4 regions of the Spartinivicinus marinus genome follow, and region 2 is predicted to be linked to each of the others. Evidence: predicted binding sites of a transcription regulator. Region 2 holds the regulator's gene; each other region holds the start of a gene.
What was found. The regulator FNR, encoded in region 2, switches genes on or off when oxygen is low (the NO sensors DNR and NnrR bind a similar motif). The targets are predictions, from matches to a motif close to TTGATNTANATCAA.
Positions count from the first base shown of each region.

Region 1: the regulator FNR is predicted to act here: its motif matches at 1,364-1,377, upstream of ccoM (cytochrome c oxidase subunit CcoM).
Region 3: the regulator FNR is predicted to act here: its motif matches at 1,276-1,289, upstream of ubiT (ubiquinone anaerobic biosynthesis accessory factor UbiT).
Region 4: the regulator FNR is predicted to act here: its motif matches at 1,335-1,348, upstream of OQE68_RS01280 (CbbQ/NirQ/NorQ/GpvN family protein).

Region 1 is NZ_JAPJZK010000001.1:4,783,842-4,786,988, reverse strand. It holds gene OQE68_RS21470 (hypothetical protein) at 24-494, opposite strand; gene OQE68_RS21465 (BolA family protein) at 507-815, opposite strand; gene ccoM (cytochrome c oxidase subunit CcoM) at 1,133-1,243, opposite strand; gene OQE68_RS21460 (YebG family protein) at 1,756-2,043, shown strand; gene rapA (RNA polymerase-associated protein RapA) at 2,194-3,147, shown strand, end outside.
Region 2 is NZ_JAPJZK010000001.1:6,351,236-6,354,382, reverse strand. It holds gene OQE68_RS27915 (adenine phosphoribosyltransferase) at 362-904, opposite strand; gene fnr (fumarate/nitrate reduction transcriptional regulator Fnr) at 957-1,709, opposite strand; gene hemN (oxygen-independent coproporphyrinogen III oxidase) at 1,816-3,147, opposite strand, start outside.
Region 3 is NZ_JAPJZK010000001.1:746,929-750,075, forward strand. It holds gene OQE68_RS03630 (anaerobic ribonucleoside-triphosphate reductase activating protein) at 35-727, shown strand; gene ubiT (ubiquinone anaerobic biosynthesis accessory factor UbiT) at 699-1,208, opposite strand; gene OQE68_RS03640 (STAS domain-containing protein) at 1,453-1,764, shown strand; gene ubiU (ubiquinone anaerobic biosynthesis protein UbiU) at 1,986-2,981, shown strand; gene OQE68_RS03650 (U32 family peptidase) at 3,080-3,147, shown strand, end outside.
Region 4 is NZ_JAPJZK010000001.1:273,010-276,156, reverse strand. It holds gene OQE68_RS01290 (cytochrome D1 domain-containing protein) at 1-604, opposite strand, end outside; gene OQE68_RS01285 (c-type cytochrome) at 879-1,190, opposite strand; gene OQE68_RS01280 (CbbQ/NirQ/NorQ/GpvN family protein) at 1,454-2,257, shown strand; gene OQE68_RS01275 (c-type cytochrome) at 2,494-2,934, shown strand; gene OQE68_RS01270 (cbb3-type cytochrome c oxidase subunit I) at 2,937-3,147, shown strand, end outside.

The sequences.
Region 1 (3,147 bases), 1.6 Mb from region 2:
GACCAGTTTTAGAGAGAGTTCACTTAAATTAAAGAGGTTTGCTCAGGCTCGTCTAGCGTCGACTCCCCTTTATCAACAGCTGTTTGTAGGGAAATAACCCGTGGCCAGCGTCCACTGTCATGAGTGGACTGGGGATGGGGTTCAGTCACCACATAGACTCGCTGGAAGCTACCATCAGTGGCCAATAGTCCTTGGATAATTTCATGGTTGTTTAATGGAAACCAGCGACTTTGTTCAGTCTCATCTTTTTCCATAAAGGAGGTGACAACAATTTTGACTGGCCTAGGGGTAAATTGTTGCCAAGCACCACGCTGGATAGACTCTAACCTGGCCCAACCGCCTTGAGGTGTATTGCCTGGCTGATTTTCTCGCCTGCCCCAAGGGACCATGGTAATACTGCCATCTTTTTGCAGTACTGGTAGCTTGGCCTTAGGGTTAGGGAAAAATACTCGGAAACGTTCGTTGTTTTGAACAAACTCTGCACCGCCACACATAGGAATAACAGCTTATCTTTTATTGGCGCAATTAGGGGAGTCAGGTGCCGACTCAGCCTGTTTTTTCCACTCATCTGGTGTATAAGTGTGCAGTGCTAACGCATGAATTTTATGTTGCACTTCTTCTGCTAATAAGCAATAAATCAACTGATGCCTTTTTACGGGCATTTTCCCAGCGAAGTCTGCCGATACAACTACAACTTTAAAATGTGACTCAGACCCTGGAGGCACATTATGCATATGGCTTTCATTGATAACAGCTAAGTAGGCAGGATTTAAAGCTTTAGTCAATTTTTGTTCAATTTCAGTTTGTACACTCATCACCTGTCTCCCATGCTTAACCAACTAGGTTAATCTTAACCTGAAACCAGCCAAGCGGAAAGGCAAGTACAGGTGAAAGACATTGCTAATGATTTAAAAAAGGGAAGGCAGCCAATGCACAGACTAAAACAAAAAACAGGCAAGGTGGTAGGTTACATAAAACCTGACAAAACTAAGTAGCCACCACTCTTGCCTTAAAAGCTCTACGCAAATAGAGCATTCCTTACGTCTGTCTAGCCTCAAACGTTCAGATCTTAGCGACCTGATTTTTGGCCAGCAGCCTGAGCTACTCGCCAAAACTGTAAAAAACTGTATGCTTAACGGTGATTGTTAATATCCTTACGAATTAGCAGGCCTACACCAACAAAAAAGCCAATCATCAAACCAATTGTAATCAGCGAAGCTAAAACTGTTTCATCGATATACATCGCTTACCTCCTGTTGGCTATTGCCTCTAAACGCAAAACTACAGTAACAGTTACTCAACTCGCTTTTATTGATTAAAATCAATCAGTCCAGGCTAATAGCGGGTTAACCACTGGTTTTTATTGACTCAAAGCAAATTATTCCGCTTCGTAGCACTTAATAAAGAGTTTAAAAAAGTTTGAGGAAAGCAAAACACAGCAACCAAACAGCAGCCAGCCCAGATCAAGCTTATACAGCACTATTAGATAGGATAGATGATTACAAATAGGCCAAGTAAGCTTTCAGGTAATCCTTGGTTAGGGTGAATTTGGATTGTTCCTTAACAAACTAATTGGATACAATACAGCTCCTATGGACAAACACACTGTATTTTTATACAGTAACAACCATAATAGCTAGCTAAACATCCCGCTAGATTAAACAAGCTTTAAACCACAGGTCTTATAAAAGTACTTAACCTTAATGTACTCAAACTTAGACCTACATTAATTTGGTCCATGCAAGAGGTGAGCGAATGGCCGTTATACCCATGTGGAAATGCGATAGGGACGGTAGTATGTTCTCAGATAAAAAAGCCGCCGAAGAACATGATAAGATGCTTGAACTGGCAGCAAATATCACCATGCTGCTAGAACAAACCTATGACAATATCGACGAAAAAATTGCCGAAGACATTGGTTTATTATTCGCCAAACATAAAGAAACCCTGGCAAAAGCTATTAAAGGTAAGCCTGAACTAGTACTAGAGATTGGCAAAGAGTCTGCAGCAGATCAATCGGCTGATGAAGATTCTAGCGAATAATTAACCATATTTATACTAGCCTACTTCCCCAGTAGGCTATTTCCCCCCCACTACTAAAAATCTCTGCCGAAAATAAGGCAAATCGACTATTGTTATTCAAAATATATTCGCTACCATATCGCCTTTTTCTGAGGTAGATAGGCGTACAGAATGACGACATTTGTTCCAGGACAACGTTGGATTAGTGATACAGAAACAGAGCTAGGCCTAGGCACTGTTTTATCCTTGGATCAACGAATGGTCACATTACTGTTTCCCTCCAATGGGCAAACTCGACTTTATGCGGTAAAAAACTCTCCGCTTACCCGCATTCGCTTTGTTGCTGGGGATATCATCGAAAGCCATGAAGGCTGGAGCATGGTAGTCACCGATTCAGTAGAAGAAGATGGGCATATTACTTACCAAGGCAAACTAGCTAATGGAGAATCAACAGAACTGCCTGAGTCTTGCCTAGGCAACTTTATTCAATTTCAAAAACCCAAAGAGCGCTTACTAGCAGGGCAAGTTGATCAAAATAACCACTTTAGTCTGCGTTATAAAACCTGGGAGCAAACCCGTAACCTCTATCAATCTCCATTGTTAGGCTTGTGTGGTGCTCGTACTAGTCTAATTCCTCACCAACTACATATCGCTGATGAAGTGGGTAAACGCCAGGCACCTCGTGTCTTATTAGCAGACGAGGTAGGCCTAGGTAAAACCATTGAAGCGGGTTTGATCATGTATCAACAGTTGCTCAGTGGTCGTGCTCAGCGGGTGTTGATTGTGGTCCCTGAAAGCCTGCTGCATCAATGGCTAGTCGAAATGTTAAGGCGCTTTAACTTGCACTTTAGCTTGTTTGATCGTGAGCGACTAGTACAAGCAAAAGCCGCAGATACTGGGAACCCCTTCGAAAGTGAACAACTGGTACTCATCAGTCTAAATGAGCTAACTCAAGCTCAGCACCTTGACGACGCACTGGCCGCTGAGTGGGATTTATTAGTAGTAGATGAGGCTCACCACCTAAGCTGGACACCTGAAGCAGCAAGCGAGGAATATTCAGCTATTGAGCAGCTGGCACAAAAAACAGCCGGTGTTTTATTACTAACAGCCACCCCTGAGCAGTGT
Region 2 (3,147 bases):
TGGGCCTTTACTGCTATTGGCATTCCTTTTATTCGTTGCAAAAAAATGACTTATCTTGAATACAATCCTATTTTATGGTTAGTGTAGACTGAAATACGCAACTTAACGGCTTGCTTTACTTGGAAAAAGTTAAAAAGTATTTAGTAAGGAAAATGCTGTGAAGTATGGAGTTAGCAGTAGTGGAAAAAGCACTTTTGCTTGTTAACCTGTCCGATGTTTGTTGAGTAAGATGAAAAAGATAGTTGGGAAGTGATCAAATAGCTGACAGTGTTGTCATTTAAATGACGGTGAAACTAGCGGGTTTATTCTTAGATGACTGGCGCACCCTTTGAGGGGTGCGATCAGAAGTAGTTAACACTGACTAATCTTTAGCAAAGGCACAAAGTGTATAAACGGGAATATCTGAGTCTTGAAGCTTTTGGCTACCACCTAAATCTGGCAAGTCAATAATAGCCGCTGCTTCATAAATACTACCCCCTAACTGTCGGGTTAAAGTTGCTGCAGCAAGTAAAGTGCCTCCTGTGGCAATCAAGTCATCCACGAGTAGGATGCTTGCACCACTTTCAAAGGCATCATGTTGTATTTCTAGTACTGCTTTTCCGTATTCGATGTCATATTCTTCTGCAATGGTTTTCGCCGGTAGTTTGCCTTGTTTTCGAAATAACACTAGTGGTTTATTCAACTCATAGGAAATGACTGAGCCAAGTAAAAAACCTCGGGCTTCCATGGCGCCAATATGGGTAAAGTCGGCATCTACATAACGTTGAATGAAGCTATCAACTACCATGCGTTGGGCTTTTGGTGATTTAAATAAGGGCGTAATATCACGAAACATTACACCAGGGCTGGGCCAGTCAGGAACATTACGAATTAATGACTTTATATAATATTCGTCAAATATCATTATTAGTTTTCCAAATAATGGTTTATCGATGCTCTCCCCAGCTAGGGAAGGGCTAGCCTGTTAATGAGTCGTTGGCTTGGTTAACAGGTTTGCCTCCAGCTAAAGAGCAAATAGTCATGGAATCTTTGATCAGGACTTCCTTGCCATTCGCGTCGATTAAGCCATTTTTTTGGAAGCGCGTGAAGACACGGCTAACCGTTTCTACCGCAAGTCCCAAATAATTACCCATCTCATTGCGAGACATGGGGAGTCTGAAAGCCTGAGAAGAAAAGCCACGGCGACGGAAGCGGGCAGCTAAATTTAAGAGAAAGGTTGCAATACGTTCATCGGCATTTTTCTTACTGAGCAACAACATCATTTGCTGATCTTCGCGAATTTCTTTGCTCATGATTTGCATTAATTTACGACGGAGCTCGGGCAGGGTACTGGCAAGTTCATCCAGTCGTTCGAAGGGGATTTCACAAACCATAGTGGTTTCTACCGCTTGGGCTGATACGGGGTAATGCTCGTCATCAATACCACTTAACCCAACTAATTCACTTGGCAGTTGGAAGCCAGTAATTTGTTCAACACCATCATCAGTGGTGGTGTAGGTTTTTAAGGCACCCGAACGAACGGCATAGATAGAGCTGAATGTGTCACCTTGGAAAAATAGGTGCTCGCCTTTGCGTAATGGTTTGCCTCGTTTAATGATGCTGTCTAGCGTATCAATATCTTCTACTTTTAAGGCAATAGGCAGACAAAGGGTGCTTAGAATGCAATCTTTGCAAGCGACTTGGTTGATAGGTTTTACTTTGGCAATCATTGTTACGCTGAGGCCTCGAACGCAAAAATTGTTAATTTAGGCTAACGGGTACATTGTGATTATTGTAGGGGGTGACCCAGTTAGCAACAAGCGAAAGTTTTTAGTATTAAATAACTTTAGAAAATAAATTCTCTGATGATTGTTTGCTTGCTAGATATCGATCAAACACCATACAGATATTTCTGGCTAACAGCCTTCCATTATTGGTGATGATTAACTTGCTATCAGTTAGGGTGATGAGCTTATCTTCAACCATTGGCATGAGTTGCATAATTTCTTTCTGGAAATAAACGTGCCAGTTTATACCGAAAGGTTGGCAATACTTGGCTAAATCTACCTGAAAGTGACAGATTAGCTGTTGAATAATACCTCGTCTAAGTAAATCATCCTGATTTAATTGAATACCACGTTTAATGGGTAGCTGATTATTTTCGATTGACTGAATATAGTCATCAAGTGCAGTGTGGTTTTGGCAATAAATATCATTAATCTGGCTAATTGAAGAGACGCCAAACCCAATTAAGTCACAATGGCCATGGGTGGTATAGCCTTGGAAATTACGATGTAATTCGCCTTTTGCTTGAGCGGTAGCCAGTTTGTCATCAGGTAAAGCAAAGTGATCCATGCCAATATAGTGGTAGCCAGCTGCCTGTAGCCGATCAATACTGTGTTGTAAAATACTGAGCTTTTCTGGAGCAGAAGGTAAGTCGCTGGCTTTAATCCTTCTTTGAGGCTTAAACCGATGGGGTAAATGAGCGTAATTGAAAATAGATAGCCGGTCGGGTGAGAGCGCAATGACTTTATCAAGGGTTTCTAAAAAACTGGCAGTGGTTTGAAAAGGTAATCCATAAATTAAATCCACATTAATGGATTTAAATAATAATGCCCTGGCTGCTTCAAAAATAGCTTCTGTTTCAGCTTCTGATTGAACGCGATTAACCGCTTTTTGTACAACTGGATTAAAATCCTGAATACCTAAGCTAATACGATTAAACCCCAAGGAGCGTAATAATCCCATGGTTGGCCAGTCAGCTTCTCGTGGGTCTATTTCAATTGAATAGTCTCCGTCAATATCATCCACCAATTGAAAGTGCTGCTCCAGCAGCGTAAACAATTGGGTAGTTTGCTCATGGGTCAAAAAGGTAGGGGTACCACCTCCCCAGTGTAGTTGTTCAACCACAGGCTTACAGTCTAACTGTTGAGAGACAAGCTGGATTTCTTTTTCCAATACCGTTAGATAAGGCAGGGCTTTTTGCCGATTTTTGGTAATTATTTTATTGCAGCCACAGTAATAACAAACACTAGCGCAAAACGGGATGTGTACATAAAGTGACAGCGGTGTTTGCTGCTGTTTGAGTTTTGTTAAAGCTTGTTGATAGTGGTCAGGCTCAAACGATTCTGAAAACTCAACGGCAGTAGGGTATGAGGTATAACGTGG
Region 3 (3,147 bases), 5.6 Mb from region 2:
GTCTTGTTCTTTATTTGTTTACTAGGCAGTTTATATGAGAGAAATACAAATAGGTGGCATAACTCCCCTCACCACCATTGATTTTCCTGATCATTTAGCAACAGTACTATATTGTCAGGGCTGCAATTTACGCTGCCAGTATTGTCATAACCCTGAGCTGATCAAGATTACCTCTGGGCAATATGCTTGGCAGAGTATTCAACAATTTCTAAAACGTAGAACGGGTCTAGTCGAAGCGGTTGTTTTTAGTGGTGGAGAGCCCTTAATTCAGAATAATTTAGTAGAAGCTATTCAGTGGTGTAAACAACAAGGCTTTAAAGTCGGTATTCATACCAGTGGCAGCATACCTAAACGATTTACCTCTATAATATCATTAGTCGACTGGATAGGCTTTGACTTTAAATCACCTCCTCACTTAGCTACTACTATTACAGGGAGTAAAGTCTATTATCAAAAATGTATGACAAGTCTAACCCAGCTAATAGAGTCCAAGGTATCCTACGAAATCAGAACAACTATCAACTACCAACTCATAAAGCCTGATGACTTGCTCATAATGGCAAAGGTTTTAGCCTCACATGAAGTCAAGCAATGGGTACTACAACCCTTTAAATCGGGTAATATTTTAAATACAGCTCTAAATCAACAATCCAACTACTATGACTTAGAGCTGCTATTACCTGAAATCAAACGATATATTATTGATACTCAGATTCGCTCTTACTAAATAATGAAATGTATTCAGCTCCACATCGAATAGATAAATTAATTATAGGTGGTAACACATCAAGCTCTATATTATCCAATAAGTTTTTAACCTGTAGTCCTAGCTCTGTGTCCCCCCCTATCGTTAACTGGCGTTGAAAAAATAAGGTATCAGGGTCTTCCTTTCGTGCAGCTAACAATATAAAACTATTTAAGTTTCCTTCTATCGTCACATCAGCCAAACCATTTTTATTAATGAGTATTTCATTTTTTTCATTACAACCAAATAACCAGCTAATATTTAAATCAGTAATAGCTACTTTTAACCAGGAACCTTGTAAAAATTCACAATCACCATCTGCTAATGCTTCACTAAAAATTTGTTGCAATAAGCGGCTAAGCAACTTCTTCTGTAAAGCAAAAGGCATATAAACTAGAGGCTTTGCTATTAATTTTGGTACAGCAGGCAACAGCTTTTGTTTATCAGGCAAGCTAACAATCATAGCAGCTATACTCATTTTAAGGGTTAATCGAAACTGAGTAGTATCTACTATATAACAAGTTATCGTCTTGATATAAGTCAACTCTAATAATAATCGTCCCCCTACTTATACAGCTTATACAGCTTATACAGCCAACATACTGTTATTTTTCTTCATATATGTTTCATTGAGTTTTTAAACACACCATCATGAGTGAACTATAATTAACAACAACTTATTAAAACCGATAGAATAAAGACAAGTTATGGATAATTTTGGAACAGATATTAAAACAGAAGCAACTGACAATCAGCTTACTATTTTTATCGGAAAAAACTTCACACGAGAAGTTGTGCAAGCATTTAAAGAAGCTTACTTAAATGCTAAAGATAAAGTTCATACTTATATTATTGACTTTCAGAAAACGGACTATATGGACAGCTCTGCAATAGCCGTGATGATGTGTATGAAACAAGACTTAAGTACAAAAAATATACATTTAGTACATTGCAATAACTTTATATATAAAACACTACAATTAGTACAATTCGATAAGGTATTTACAATTAAACGCTAGCTTGTTAAATGTGACATTATATCTACCCCATTAGTGTTTACTCATCAATAGTCGCCCCCCTTGATACAAGTCAAGCTTGTCAGTCACTCGCTTTGTTACTCTTACAATATTTGAACTTATTAACTATCAATCATACCCACTTACTTATAGCGATCACTTTTAGAAGCTAGATACTTTGATTCGTAAGCAGTACACAGGGTATAGCAATGAGGACTTGATATATGGAGTTGGTCTGCCCCGCGGGAAGTTTACCAGCCCTTAAAGCTGCAGTGGATAATGGTGCAGATGCTGTTTATATAGGCTTTAAAGATGACACTAACGCACGTCATTTTGCTGGCCTCAACTTCAATGATAAAAAGGCCACTCAAGCATTAGAGTACGCAATCAATAAAGGGGTAAAAGTATTTGTAGCTATCAATACCTACCCTCAACCAGCAGGATGGGCACGTTGGCAAAAGGCTGTTGATCTTGCTGTAGATTTAGGTGTCAATGCCCTCATTTGTGCTGATCTCAGTGTTCTTGATTATGCACATAATACCTACCCTACTCTCAACTTACATTTGTCAGTGCAAGGTTCTGCAACTAACTATGAAGCATTGAAGTTCTATCAGCAGCATTTTGCAATTAAACGGGCTGTGTTACCACGCGTATTATCTTTAAAACAAGTTCAGCAGGTTGCCACAAAGTCGCCTGTAGACTTAGAAGTATTTGCCTTTGGTTCGCTCTGTATTATGGCAGAAGGTCGTTGCCACTTATCCTCGTACCTAACAGACCAATCACCCAACACCTGTGGTGTCTGCTCTCCTGCCAGTTTTGTTCGCTGGCAAGAATCCAACGAAGGACTAGAGTCACGATTAAATGATATATTAATTGACAAATTCCAACCAAATGAAAAAGCGGGTTATCCCACTCTTTGTAAAGGCCGCTTTGAGGTAGCAGGCACAGTCTATAATGCTATTGAAGAACCCACTAGTCTTAATACCATAGCACTTATTCCCCAATTATCAGCGATAGGCATTAAAGCAGTTAAAATTGAAGGCCGTCAACGCAGCCCTGCTTATGTCGCTCAAGTCGTCAGTACTTGGCGACAAGCATTAAATTGTTACAAGGCAGATCCTAACAACTTTATAGTGAAACCTCACTGGCAAAACGAGCTTGCTAAGGTTTCAGAAGGTACGCAAACAACGTTAGGCGCATACTCAAGACCCTGGCAGTGATACTCTTCACAGATGGATTTTAGACTTAGTTATTTTCGCTGTGAATATTTTTGTAATTTGCCCTATACCCTAAAATAAGTCATGAATGGTATAAAGTAATGAAGTTATCTCTTGGCCCTATTTTATACTTTTGGCCTAAACAACAGGTTTATGATTTTTACCAAAA
Region 4 (3,147 bases), 6.1 Mb from region 2:
AGCCAGTATTGATAACTTTAACAATATTTTTCGTATCACCATCAACTAAGGCTATTTGTCCCGCATCTCGTAAAGTAACTGAAAATAAATTGGATAAGTTGAGTTTATTTAATTGCTTTTTAGGTCGATCTTCAGGTTTGATAGCGACTTTCCACGTTGCTTTCATCTCCTTCATACCAAACTCTGGTGGGGTGGGTGGGTCGTGCTGAATATAGTTGGCCATGAGCGTAACTTCTTCTGGGCTAAGCTCATCTTTCCAGCTAGGCATGCCACCTGGAGAACCAAACTTAATAAAGGTTTCTAAATATACTTGGCCTTTTGCTTGTGTTTCCTTCGGTACTAAGGCTTTTCCTGTTGCGCCTTTTCTAAGTACACCATGACAACCAGCACAACGTTCAAAATAAATTTGTTTGGCTTTACTAAAATCTGCATCTGATAAGTTGGGTGCACCAGGGGTTCGTACAATTTGAGCACTTGCAGGTGGTACCGTTGAAGAAGTGCCCTCATATTGTTTGGGAGCACTGGATTCTTTTGCAAGAAGAGGCGTTGAAATCGGCAATGAACTTGCCAAAAAAACAGATAATACAAATGAGGGATAACGCATAATTGCAGCTCTCCTTTAGAGTGCTTATACCTATTGTTATGAGTTATTTATAGGTGGTTATACCCTTCGTATTGGATATACTAACCGCTACGCACTTATAAAATTAACTTTACATATAAGATTAATTTACTTGTGATGGATGAAAAACACCCTTAAACTCATTTATAAAAGGCATAGTAATGCTATAACTACTGTAGTTTTAAAAATATACATTTTAAATGTAACTATTTTTTTAAAAGATTATTCATTTTAAAAAGCTTTATTTTAAAGAATTTTATTTTAAAGAACTATAGTATGCAGCAAGGTTGTTTATATCATCATCGTTAAGTGATTTGATAATACCAGCCATCATGGGGTCATTACGTTTGTTATCACGAAAGGCCTTCAGTTGTTTAATTAGATAGCCTGACTTTTGTCCTGCTAAGTTTGGCCATAAGTCATTAGGGCTGATTCCATTAACACCATGACATCCATTACAAAGCGCTGCTTTTGCTTTGCCTGCTTCGATGTCTCCTGCGGCTTGCGTAGTGGTTAATGTGGCTGATAGTAAAGAAAAGCCGATTAAAAATAGAGGTAGGATTTTCATTTTACATCCTCAATCAGGATACAGCATAATTTATTATTGACGGTTATTGATTGCTACACTGAGGCAGACACTACGCTTCAGGTGTTAATAAAATAACAGTATTCTTCTTATAATTTGATAATAGCGCGATAAAAAAAATAAAAATTGATCAATATCAACATAGTTTAAGGTCAGGCTTGTTGCTGTTAGGAATGATGATAGGCTGATCATATCCTACGTTTTGGGTATATCATTGCTTTGTTAGCATGAGAGAATGCAAAAAAATGACATCAGCCAACAACCTTCAAAAGTCCATGTTACCTTATTATCAGCCTCAAGCGAATGAGGTTGAGTTATTTGAATATGCTTTTCAACATCAATTGCCTGTATTGATTAAGGGGCCAACAGGGTGCGGTAAAACGCGTTTTGTTACTCATATGGCAGAACGTTTGAAACGTTCACTCTTTACAGTGGCATGTCATGATGACTTGACTGCTGCTGATTTAGTTGGTCGGCACTTAATTGGACCTGAAGGTACATGGTGGCAAGATGGTCCGCTAACCTGTGCGGTAAGGCAAGGAGGAATTTGTTATCTGGACGAGGTAGTGGAAGCGCGAAAGGATACTACCGTTGTACTACACCCGCTGGCAGATGATAGACGAGTTTTACCATTAGAACGGTTAGGTGAACAGTTGGTGGCTGCACCTGAGTTTATGTTGATTGTTTCCTATAATCCAGGTTATCAAAACTTATTAAAAGGGATGAAGCCTAGTACCAAGCAGCGCTTTGTTTCAATCCGTCTTGATTACCCTAATGCAGAGACTGAGAGACAAATTGTTGCTAATGAAGCTAACACTTCTGAAGGACTTGCAGGTCGTCTAGTAGAGCTGGCCACCGCTTTAAGACGGTTGGAGCAGTATGATTTAGATGAGGTGGTTTCAACTCGATTATTGATCTATGCGGCTAAGATGATTGATAGTGGTATGTCTGCCCATTATGCTTGTCGAGCCTGCTTAGCAGAGCCTTTAACTGATGATATTGCAATAGTAGAAGCATTAATGGACGTCGTTAGTATTTACTTTGAATAAATGGCAATGCTTTTCTCGAATGATTATTAGGCTGAAAATACTCTCATAAATTTCCACATAAAAAAAGGGGTTAAATAATAACTTTGATAATCGTTGATTTTTATCAATAGATGCTCGTTTACATCTTATTACACTGAACATGCCTGATAAAACGTTTGGTATCCACACAAGCTGTGTTGTTATTTGTTAAAAAACAGTTGAAGTGAATATCTTGATAAAGCAAAAGGGGATAAACCATGTCAGATCGATTTACCAAAGGCATGGCCAGGAATATATATTACGGAGGCAGTGCTTTTTTTGTATTACTATTCTTGGCACTAACATTTCATACAACACGAGAGTTACCACAACGAGATCATCGTGAAAATTTAACTGAAGCAGTAGCAAACGGTAAGCTGATATGGGAGGAAAATAATTGCATCGGCTGTCATACGTTATTAGGTGAGGGAGCTTATTATGCGCCTGAGTTGGGAAATGTATTTTATCGTCGAGGTGGAGAGGATAGCTTTAAAGCTTTTTTTCAAGGATGGATGAAAGCACAGCCTCTAAACATACCTGGTCGAAGACAAATGCCACAATTTAATTTAAGTGATCAGGAAATAGATGATTTAGCTGAGTTTCTTGAATGGACCTCAAAAATTGAGGTAAATGACTGGCCACCCAATCAGGAGGGTTAACAGTGCTACATACATTGAAATTTCAATCACAAGCGGTGGCAAAACCTTATTTTATTTTTGCCTTAATTTTATTTGCAGGACAAGTATTATTTGGCAGTATACTTGGTTTGCAGTATGTGATAGGTGATTTTCTATTTCCTGCTATTCCATTTAATGTAGCAAGAATGGTGCATACTAATTTACTCATAGTATGGCTATTATTTGGGTTTATGG